3 regions of the Pseudomonas sp. 1152_12 genome follow, and region 3 is predicted to be linked to each of the others. Evidence: predicted binding sites of a transcription regulator. Region 3 holds the regulator's gene; each other region holds the start of a gene.
What was found. Region 3 encodes FliA, which starts transcription of late flagellar genes. Its sites were predicted from a motif close to CTAAAGTTTNNNNNNNNNNNGCCGNTAA; they were not measured.
Positions count from the first base shown of each region.

Region 1: FW764_RS07110 (methyl-accepting chemotaxis protein) is a predicted target of FliA. The motif match lies at 1,419-1,446, and genes of this name have one in related genera.
Region 2: FW764_RS13640 (flagellar protein MotY) is a predicted target of FliA. The motif match lies at 1,918-1,945, and genes of this name have one in related genera.

Region 1 is NZ_VXCW01000003.1:380,193-383,468, reverse strand. It holds gene FW764_RS07110 (methyl-accepting chemotaxis protein) at 1-1,322, opposite strand, end outside; gene FW764_RS07105 (LysR substrate-binding domain-containing protein) at 1,497-2,417, opposite strand; gene FW764_RS07100 (NorM family multidrug efflux MATE transporter) at 2,554-3,276, shown strand, end outside.
Region 2 is NZ_VXCW01000006.1:243,613-246,888, forward strand. It holds gene FW764_RS13635 (argininosuccinate synthase) at 1-816, opposite strand, end outside; gene FW764_RS13640 (flagellar protein MotY) at 946-1,854, opposite strand; gene pyrC (dihydroorotase) at 2,011-3,057, shown strand; gene rnt (ribonuclease T) at 3,054-3,276, shown strand, end outside.
Region 3 is NZ_VXCW01000002.1:405,023-408,298, reverse strand. It holds gene FW764_RS04555 (chemotaxis protein CheA) at 1-92, opposite strand, end outside; gene FW764_RS04550 (protein phosphatase CheZ) at 104-892, opposite strand; gene FW764_RS04545 (chemotaxis response regulator CheY) at 911-1,285, opposite strand; gene fliA (RNA polymerase sigma factor FliA) at 1,454-2,194, opposite strand; gene fleN (flagellar synthesis regulator FleN) at 2,191-3,024, opposite strand; gene flhF (flagellar biosynthesis protein FlhF) at 3,130-3,276, opposite strand, start outside.

The sequences.
Region 1 (3,276 bases), on a different contig from region 3:
TCGGTGTTGCCCATGTTGTCCGCGATATTCAGCGAGGTGGCGCTGAACTCTTCCACCGCACCGGCCATGCTGGTGATCTCACCGGACTGTTGCTCCATGCCCTCATAGGCACCGCCAGATAAGCCGGACAATGCCTGAGCACGGCTGTTAACGTCTTCCGCCGCTTTTCGAATGTGCGAAACCATCGTCGACAGCGCCTCGCCCATCTGGTTGAAGCTGCGCGCCAATTGGCCGATTTCATCATGGCTGGACACATTCAGGCGCGCGCTCAAATCACCCGCACCGAGGGCTTCGGCTTGGCGCACCAAATCACTCAGTGGCTGTAATTTGCTGCGCAGCAGCCACACCGCCGCACCCACCGCGAGCAACATCGCCAATACGCTGCCGATCACCAGGCGAATACCCACCGCCCAAGTCACCGCGCGGATTTCAGACTTCGGCATGCTCGCCACCACCGCCCACGGGCCGCCGTCGAACGGTACCGAGACGCTGTAGAAATCTTCGTTTTTGTCGCTCCAGAAGCTGCCTTTGCCTGGGCTCTTGGCCAGGTCGAGCATCACCGGGATTGCCTGGTCCAGCGCCTGCACACCGGACGGTGGCACCAGCCAGTGTTTCTGTTCGTCCAACAGGGCCAGAGAGCCGGTCTGGCCGATACGGAAGCGCTTGAGATTATCGAACTGGGCCTTCTGCGCATCGGTGTAGTCGAAACCGACAAACAGCACCGCAATCACCTTGCCCGCAGCATCGCGCACAGGGGTGTACTGGGTCATGTAGGAGCGGTCGAACAGCACAGCTCGGCCGACATAACTCTGCCCGGCGAGCAGCCGTTGATAAGCCGGATGCTGGTGGTCCAGGACCGTACCGATGGCGCGGCTGCCGTCTTGTTTGGCCAGGGATGTACTGATGCGGATGAAGTCTTCGCCGCTGCGCACGAATACGGTGGCTACACCGCCGGAGGTGTCCTTGAATTCATCGACCTCATCGAAATCGTTGTTCAACAGGACGCTGCCCAGAAACAGGCTCGGCGTCTGTACGCCTGCCACCGTGACCTGCTGCTCACCACGCAGGCTCAAACCGGCGCCGAAGCGCTTTTCAAACAGCCCGCTCAAACGCTGGGTACTTTCGCGCAAGGTGCTGTGGAAGGTATTGAGTTGGTCGGCGAGCAAGCGAGCCTCACTGGCCAGGTGTTCCTCGCGGGTGTCGAGGTTGGCTGAGTCGAGGGAACGCAGGGCGAAAATCGTACTGCCGCTGATGACGACAGCCAGAATCACGGCGAGTGCGAGGCCTAACTGGGAGGCAATCCGAGCACGAGGTTGAGACATGACAGCTCCTGGCCGAGGCCAGGATCATCCTGATCTCATAGCACAGCTCGGCAAATTATCGAGTGGGAAACGTTGGCACACAGGCTCCAACACACCTTTTCGGCGGGCGCGGGCAATACTTGAGCGATTCACAGGGGTATCGCGCAAACGACTGCCCGAACGGACTGCAAAGCGTCAATCCAGGCGCTCGACCTGGGGCAATTCCATGGCCTTGACCTCCCCCTGGAGAAACTCCGCCAACCGCCGTAAACGCTCACCGCCGGGACGGGTTTTAGGCCACACCAAATAGTAATTTTCCCCACTCGCAACCGCCGTCGGCCACGGCAAGCTCAAACGCCCCTGCGCCACGTCTTCGGCGACCATCAGCAGATCGCCCATGGATACGCCGTAACCCCGCGCGGCGGCGATCATGCCCAACTCCAAGGTATCAAACACCTGCCCGCCCTTGAGTGACACCTGGGACGACAACCCCATGCGCTCCAGCCAATTGCGCCAATCGCGGCGGTCGGGCGTGGGGTGCAGCAGTTCAGCGGACGCCAGGCGTGTAACATCCCAGGGCCCGTCTTCCAGGAGGTTCGGGGCGCCCACCGGAATCAGCAGTTCGGGGAATAGGTAGCTGGCTTCCCAGTCCGCCGGAAAATGCCCATAACTCAATAACACCGCGCAGTCGAACGGCTCCTGGTTGAAGTCCACTTCATCCACGCTCATCCACGCACTGGTCAGTTGCACCTCATTACCCGGTTGCAGCGCCCGGAAGCGGCTGAGCCGCGCCAGCAACCAGCGCATGGTCAAGGTGGACGGTGCTTTCATGCGCAGAATGTCATCTTCGGCATTCAACGTATGGCAAGCCCGCTCCAGGGCGGCGAAGCCCTCACGCACGCCGGGTAGCAGCAGGCGTGCCGCTTCGGTGAGCTGCAGGTTGCGACCGCTGCGCTGGAACAGGCGGCAGGCGAAGTGCTCTTCGAGCGTGCGGATATGCCGGCTGACAGCACTTTGCGTGATCGAAAGTTCCTCCGCCGCTCGGGTGAAAGAATTGTGCCGTGAAGCCGCCTCAAATGCGCGCAAGGCATACAGCGGAGGAAGACGACGTGGCATGGATGAATCTCCGACAGAGCAATACCGAACCCTATCATGAGTTTTAATCATGCGAACGATCGCATTTATCCTTTTGTGTAATGCCGGGAGAGCGCCGAGAATCGACTCTTTCCCAGCCCTCTGACTTTTGAGCGTGATGATCATGCAGCATCCAGTGCGTACTGAACTCTGGGCCATTCTGCGGCTGTCAGGGCCGTTGATTGCCTCACAGTTGGCGCACATGTTGATGGTGCTGACCGACACCCTGATGATGGCCCGTCTGAGCCCCGAAGCCTTGGCCGGTGGCGGCCTGGGCGCAGCAAGCTATTCGTTCGTGGCGATTTTCTGCATCGGCGTGATTGCCGCTGTGGGCACCCTTGTAGCCATCCGCCATGGCGCCGGCGACATCGAAGGCGCCACCCGCCTGACGCAGGCCGGGCTCTGGCTCGCCTGGCTGATGGCCTTGGTCGCCGGCTTGCTGCTATGGAACCTCAAGCCGGTGCTGCTGATGTTTGGCCAAACCGAAACCAACGTGCACGCGGCAGGACAATTCCTGACCATCTTGCCGTTCGCCCTGCCCGGCTACCTAAGCTTCATGGCCTTGCGCGGTTTTACCAGCGCCATCGGCAAGGCAACCCCGGTGATGGTGATTAGCCTGTGCGGTACGGTGCTCAACTACTTCCTCAACCACGCATTGATTGAAGGCATGTTTGGCCTGCCCAAATTGGGCTTGATGGGCATCGGCCTGGTAACTGCGATCGTCGCCAACAGCATGGCCTTGGCACTGATGTGGTACATCCGCAGTAACCGGGCTTACGCAGCCTACCCGCTGAGTTCGGGCCTACTGCGGCTCAACACCCAGTATTTGCGCGAGTTGTGG
Region 2 (3,276 bases), on a different contig from region 3:
GGACTTCATGCCCACGTAACGGTTCTCAACGATGTCGAGACGGCCGATACCGTGTTCACCACCGATACGGTTCAGGGTCGCCAGCACGGTGGCCGGGGTCATTTCGACGCCATCCAGCGCGACGATGTCGCCGTTGCGGTAGGTCAATTCCAGATATTGTGGTTTGTCGGGCGCGTTCTCCGGGGAGACGGTCCATTTCCACATGTCTTCTTCGTGCTCAGTCCAGGTGTCTTCCAGCACGCCGCCTTCATAGGAGATGTGCAGCAAGTTGGCGTCCATCGAGTACGGAGACTTCTTCTTGCCGTGACGCTCGATCGGGATTGCGTGCTTTTCAGCATAATCCATCAGCTTTTCACGAGACAGCAGGTCCCATTCGCGCCAAGGGGCAATCACTTTCACGCCGGGCTTGAGTGCGTAGGCACCCAGCTCGAAACGCACCTGATCATTACCCTTGCCGGTAGCGCCATGGGAAATGGCGTCGGCGCCGGTTTCGTTGGCGATTTCGATCAAGCGTTTGGCGATCAGCGGACGTGCGATGGAGGTACCCAGCAGGTACTCGCCTTCGTAGACGGTGTTGGCGCGAAACATCGGGAAGACGAAATCGCGGACGAACTCTTCGCGCAGGTCGTCAATGTAGATCTCTTTCACGCCCATGGCTTGCGCCTTGGCACGTGCAGGTTCGACCTCTTCGCCCTGACCCAGGTCAGCGGTGAAGGTCACCACTTCACAGTTATAAGTATCCTGCAGCCACTTGAGGATCACCGAAGTGTCCAGGCCGCCGGAATACGCGAGAACGACCTTGTTTACGTCGGCCATGCCATCACTCCACGGGGTTGTACGGAAAGCCGTCGATTCTACCGACCAAAACCGTGAATTTACAGAGGCGCGACAGCAAATGAAGATAAAGCGACAGATTATGTCGAGCGGGCGACCGATGGCCGCACCTTATGAAGTGTGTGCAGGATTGCTCGGGCCCGCGGCCTGCGGCGCCGGTTTCTCGGGGGCTGCCACGCGTTCGAGCTGAATATTCACACGACGGTTGCGCGCACGGTTGGCGGCACTGGTGTTGGGCACCAGTGGGTAACTTTCACCGTGGAACCGCATCGTGATCTGCGATTCCTGGATGCCGGCGGCTTTAAAGTAGTCCATGACTGCCAGCGCACGGCGGCGCGAGAGATCTCGGTTGGTCAGGCGGTTGCCGCTGTTATCGGAATGGCCGTTCAACTCGACGTGATTGACCGTGGGGTCGGCTTTCATGAACGCGAGAATCACATCCAGCTTTTTCTTGGCAGCCGCGTCCAGCTCAATGCCACCACCAGGGAAGCCTACTTCGGTCTGTTTGACCTGATCGTAATTCATCGGCAACAGCTTGGTGGTGCAGACTTGATAGTCGTTGTAAGCCTTGTTGAATTTTACCGGCAACAGCCGGATTTCCGAGTAGCCACCGTCACGTCCGTAATGGCGCACGGTCGGGCTGCGCCCTTCCAGCAACCCAGTGAACAGCCGCCCGGCCTGGGCCTGAGAGCTGTTGAAGAGCACATCGCCACTACCGGCACGCACGGCGCCGAGGTTGATATCCCCCCGGCCCGGCTGCCACGGTGCAGCGGCAGCCAACAAGGTTGCCGACCCCGCGCCCAGCGAGCCGTTGTAGGCTTTCAGGCGAAAGGTCGCCTGCTCGCCCGCCCGACGCACGAACTCACCCGAGCCGAAATCGGTGATCGGCTGGGTCAGGCGGCACTCAAACTGGTCACCTTCCACCTTCCACTCAATGTTCTCCAAACGTGTCTGGAACGTGAGGGCCATCGCAGGCAGGCTGGCGAACACACTGAGCAGGGCTAGGTAATGCTGGCGCACGGGAGGCTCCACTGGTTTCTACAACACTTCAAGGCGTCATACGTCGTTAAGGCATACCCAGTGATATCGGTAGCGTCCTGCAAAACTTGATAGCGAGTGCCTGCAAGAGTCTTTTCCGGTAGCATTCCCACCAGATTGACCCGCCTGGAATCCCCAATGTCCGACCGCCTGACCCTGCTGCGTCCCGATGACTGGCATATTCATCTTCGCGATGGTGCTGCGTTGCCTCAAACTGTGGCCGATGTAGCGCGCACGTTTGGCCGCGCTATCATCATGCCTAACCTGGTGCCTCCGGTGCGTAATGCCGCTGAAGCCGACGCCTATCGCCAGCGGATCCTCGCGGCACGGCCGGCCGCCAGCCGCTTCGAACCGCTGATGGTGCTCTACCTGACCGACCGCACCCAGCCTGAAGAAATTCGTCAGGCCAAAGCCACAGGCTTTGTCCATGCCGCCAAGCTATACCCGGCGGGTGCGACCACCAACTCCGATTCCGGCGTGACCAGTATCGACAAGATCCTGCCGGCGATCGAAGCGATGGCTGAAGTCGGCATGCCGCTGCTGATCCACGGTGAAGTCACCCGTGGCGATGTGGACGTGTTTGATCGTGAGAAGATCTTCATCGACGAGCATATGCGCCGTGTGGTCGAGCTGTTCCCGACGCTCAAGGTGGTGTTCGAACACATCACCACGGCCGATGCCGTGCAGTTCGTCACCGAGGCTTCGGCCAACGTGGGTGCGACCATCACTGCGCATCACTTGCTCTACAACCGCAACCACATGCTGGTGGGCGGGATTCGGCCGCACTTCTATTGCTTGCCGATCCTCAAGCGCAACACTCACCAAGTGGCCCTGCTGGACGCTGCCACCAGCGGCAACCCGAAGTTCTTCCTCGGCACTGACTCCGCGCCCCACGCCCAACACGCAAAAGAAGCTGCGTGTGGTTGTGCCGGTTGCTACACCGCTTATGCGGCGATTGAGCTGTACGCCGAAGCATTCGAGGCGCGCAATGCCCTGGACAAGCTCGAAGCGTTCGCTAGCCTCAACGGCCCGCGCTTCTATGGCCTGCCGGCGAATACCGACCGCATTACTCTGGTCCGTGAAGACTGGACCGCCCCTGCCAGCCTGCCGTTTGGCGAGCTGACTGTTATCCCGCTGCGCGCCGGTGAAACACTGCGCTGGCGCCTGCTGGAGGAAAGCAAGTGAGTGAAGACCATTACGATGACGAACACGAGCACAGTGGTGGCGGTTCCCGTCACCCGATGGCCGAGCGGTTTCGTGGCTATCTGCCGGTTGTCATTGACGTAGAAACCGGCGGCTTCAACTGCGCCACCGACGCCTTGCTGGAAATCGCAGCGACGACCATCGGCATGGATGAGCAGGGTTTTGTGTTCCCGGAACACACTCACTTCTTCCGCGTCGAGC
Region 3 (3,276 bases):
AGCTCAACCAGTTGTTCGGACAGCTGCTCTAAAATTTCGCCGGCCTCTACAAGGAAATCCTGAAGGATTTCTTCATCGGCGCCGAAGCTCATGTGGGTGCTCCTTAGAAGCCTAAACTGGATAACAGGTCATCTACGTCATCCTGACCTGACATAACGTCTTCACGTTTATCGGCATGAATCTGCGGACCTTCACCCTTGGCGAGATGTTTTTGTGGATCTTTTTCCGAGAGGATCGCCTCACGGTCATGTTCGATGCCGGCAAAACGATCAACTTGGCCGGCCATGAGCACCAGTTTGAGCAGGTTGCTTTCCACTTCAGTGACCAACTGGGTCACGCGCTTGATCACCTGACCGGTGAGGTCCTGGTAATCCTGGGCGAGCAGAATGTCATTGAGGTTGCTGGCAACCGTGCGATTTTCCTGTTCGCTGCGCGACAGAAAACCTTCGACTCGACGGGCCAATTCACGAAACTCTTCGGCCCCGACTTCCCGACGCATAAAGCGGCCCCAGTCAACGCTCAAAGCCTGCGCCTCAGTGGCCATGCCATTGACCAGCGGCGTGGCGTTTTCCACCAGGTCCATGGTGCGGTTAGCCGCCGCCTCAGTCAGCCTGACCACGTACGACAGGCGTTCGGTGGCATCGGTGATCTGCGAAATCTCTTCGGCCTGGGGCATATGCGGGTCAATCTGGAAATTGACGATCGCACTGTGCAATTCGCGTGTGAGCTTGCCCACTTCCTGGTACAGGCCGCGGTCACGGGTCTGGTTAAGCTCATGGATTAACTGCACGGCGTCGCCGAACTGCCCTTTTTCGAGGCTTTCGACCAACTGGTGAGCATGCTTTTTCAGGGTCGACTCAAAATCCGCCTGCGATGATTCTTTATGCTCCATAGCTCCCCCGTGGCAGCATCAATGACCGATGCGTTCGAAGATTTTTTCAATCTTCTCTTTCAAGGCCTGTGCAGTGAATGGCTTGACCACGTAACCGTTTACCCCAGCTTGGGCGGCTTCGATGATCTGTTCACGCTTGGCTTCGGCGGTCACCATCAACACGGGAAGGCTGCGCAATTTTTCGTCGGCACGCACGTGGCGCAACAAGTCGATACCGGTCATGCCCGGCATGTTCCAGTCAGTTACCAGAAAGTCGATGCTCCCGCTGTTGAGGATCGGAATCGCCGTAATGCCGTCATCCGCCTCAACCGTGTTTGTGAACCCAAGGTCACGCAACAGGTTTTTTATGATCCGCCGCATCGTTGAGAAGTCATCAACGATGAGGATTTTCATGTTCTTGTCCAATTCGACCTCCAAGCAGTCTTAAACGCGCCCAGCACTTGGACGCGCCATTTCAATCAACAGGCGTTACACAAAAAGGACTGCCCAGGGCACCACGGTACGAACCCGCGAAAACCTGAAGCGTTCGCGGTAGCGTCTGCAGTGTCCCCACACTGCCTGTCAGCGCGCGCGCCACTCTCCCAATCGCCCCCGTAAACGGGCTGCGCACTGGCTGTGCAACTGGCTGACACGCGATTCGCTGACCCCCAGGACCTCACCGATTTCCTTGAGGTTCAGCTCTTCGTCGTAGTACAGCGCCAACACCAACCGCTCACGCTCCGGCAAATTGGCTATCGCTTCCGCCAGCGCACTCTGGAAACGTTCATCTTCCAGATCGCGCGACGGCTCGAGATGAGCACTCGCGCCGTCCTCGTGCAACCCTTCGTGTTCGCCGTCCTGCAACAGGTCGTCGAAACTGAACAGGCGGCTGCCCAAGGTATCGTTCAAAATCCCGTAGTAATCGTCGAGACTCAATTGGAGTTCGGCCGCAACTTCATGATCTTTAGCGTCACGACCGGTTTTTGCTTCAATTGAGCGAATTGCGTCACTGACCATGCGCGTGTTGCGGTGTACCGAACGCGGCGCCCAATCCCCTTTACGCACCTCATCGAGCATCGCACCACGGATACGGATACCCGCGTACGTCTCAAAACTCGCACCTTTGCTCGCGTCGTATTTGGTCGAGACTTCAAGCAAACCGATCATACCGGCCTGAATCAGGTCTTCGACCTGCACACTGGCAGGCAGGCGTGCCAACAAATGGTAGGCAATGCGCTTGACCAAGGGCGCATAGCGCTCGATCAACTCGCCCTGGCTGTCACGTGCCGACTTTTTGTAAAGGTTATAGCCGCTGGCTGTCATAGCACCGGTCCTGCGCTCGTCTGATGCACCAATCGCTCGACGAAAAACTCCAGATGCCCCCTAGGGTTTGCGGGCAACGGCCAAGTATCGACCTTCTGGGCAATAGCCTTGAACGCCAATGCGCATTTGGAACGAGGGAACGCTTCGTAGACTGCACGCTGCTTTTGCACAGCCTTGCGTACACACTCGTCATAGGGAACTGCACCTACGTATTGTAGGGCAACATCGAGGAAGCGATCCGTGACTTTGGTCAACTTGGCGAACAGGTTTCGCCCCTCCTGCGGGCTTTGGGCCATGTTGGCCAGCACGCGGAAGCGATTCATGCCGTAGTCGCGGTTAAGCAGTTTGATCAGAGCGTAGGCATCAGTGATCGAAGTGGGCTCATCGCAAACCACCAGCAATACTTCCTGCGCTGCGCGGACGAAGCTGACCACCGACTCGCCAATCCCGGCGGCGGTGTCGATCACCAGCACGTCGAGGTTGTCGCCAATATCACTGAACGCCTGGATCAGGCCGGCATGCTGCGCCGGGCTCAGGTGCACCATGCTCTGGGTGCCCGAGGCGGCCGGCACGATACGAATGCCACCGGGGCCCTGCAGCAGCACATCGCGCAGCTCGCAGCGGCCTTCGATTACATCAGCAAGGGTATGTTTGGGTGTCAGCCCCAGCAGAACGTCGACGTTCGCCAGGCCCAGGTCAGCATCCAACAGCATGACACGACGGCCAAGCTCTGCCAGGGCCAGGGACAAATTCACTGACACGTTAGTTTTCCCGACGCCACCTTTGCCGCCGGTCACCGCGATCACCTGTACGGGATGCATGCTGCCCATTTTATTTCTTTACCTTGTCTTGCTTAGACGCAGGCTACATGACTTGGCCGCGTGAATCGCTTGCAGACCATCGATGTAGGTACATTTCACGGCGTTCATCCTGCCTCACCCCACCCGCTTTTCCGGGTGGTGGTAAAGGTCGGCGAACATATCGGCCATCGCTTCCTCGCTAGGCTCTTCTTGCATTTGCACGCTGACAGCACGGCTGACCAACTGATGACGGCGCGGCAGATGCAGATCATCCGGAATCCG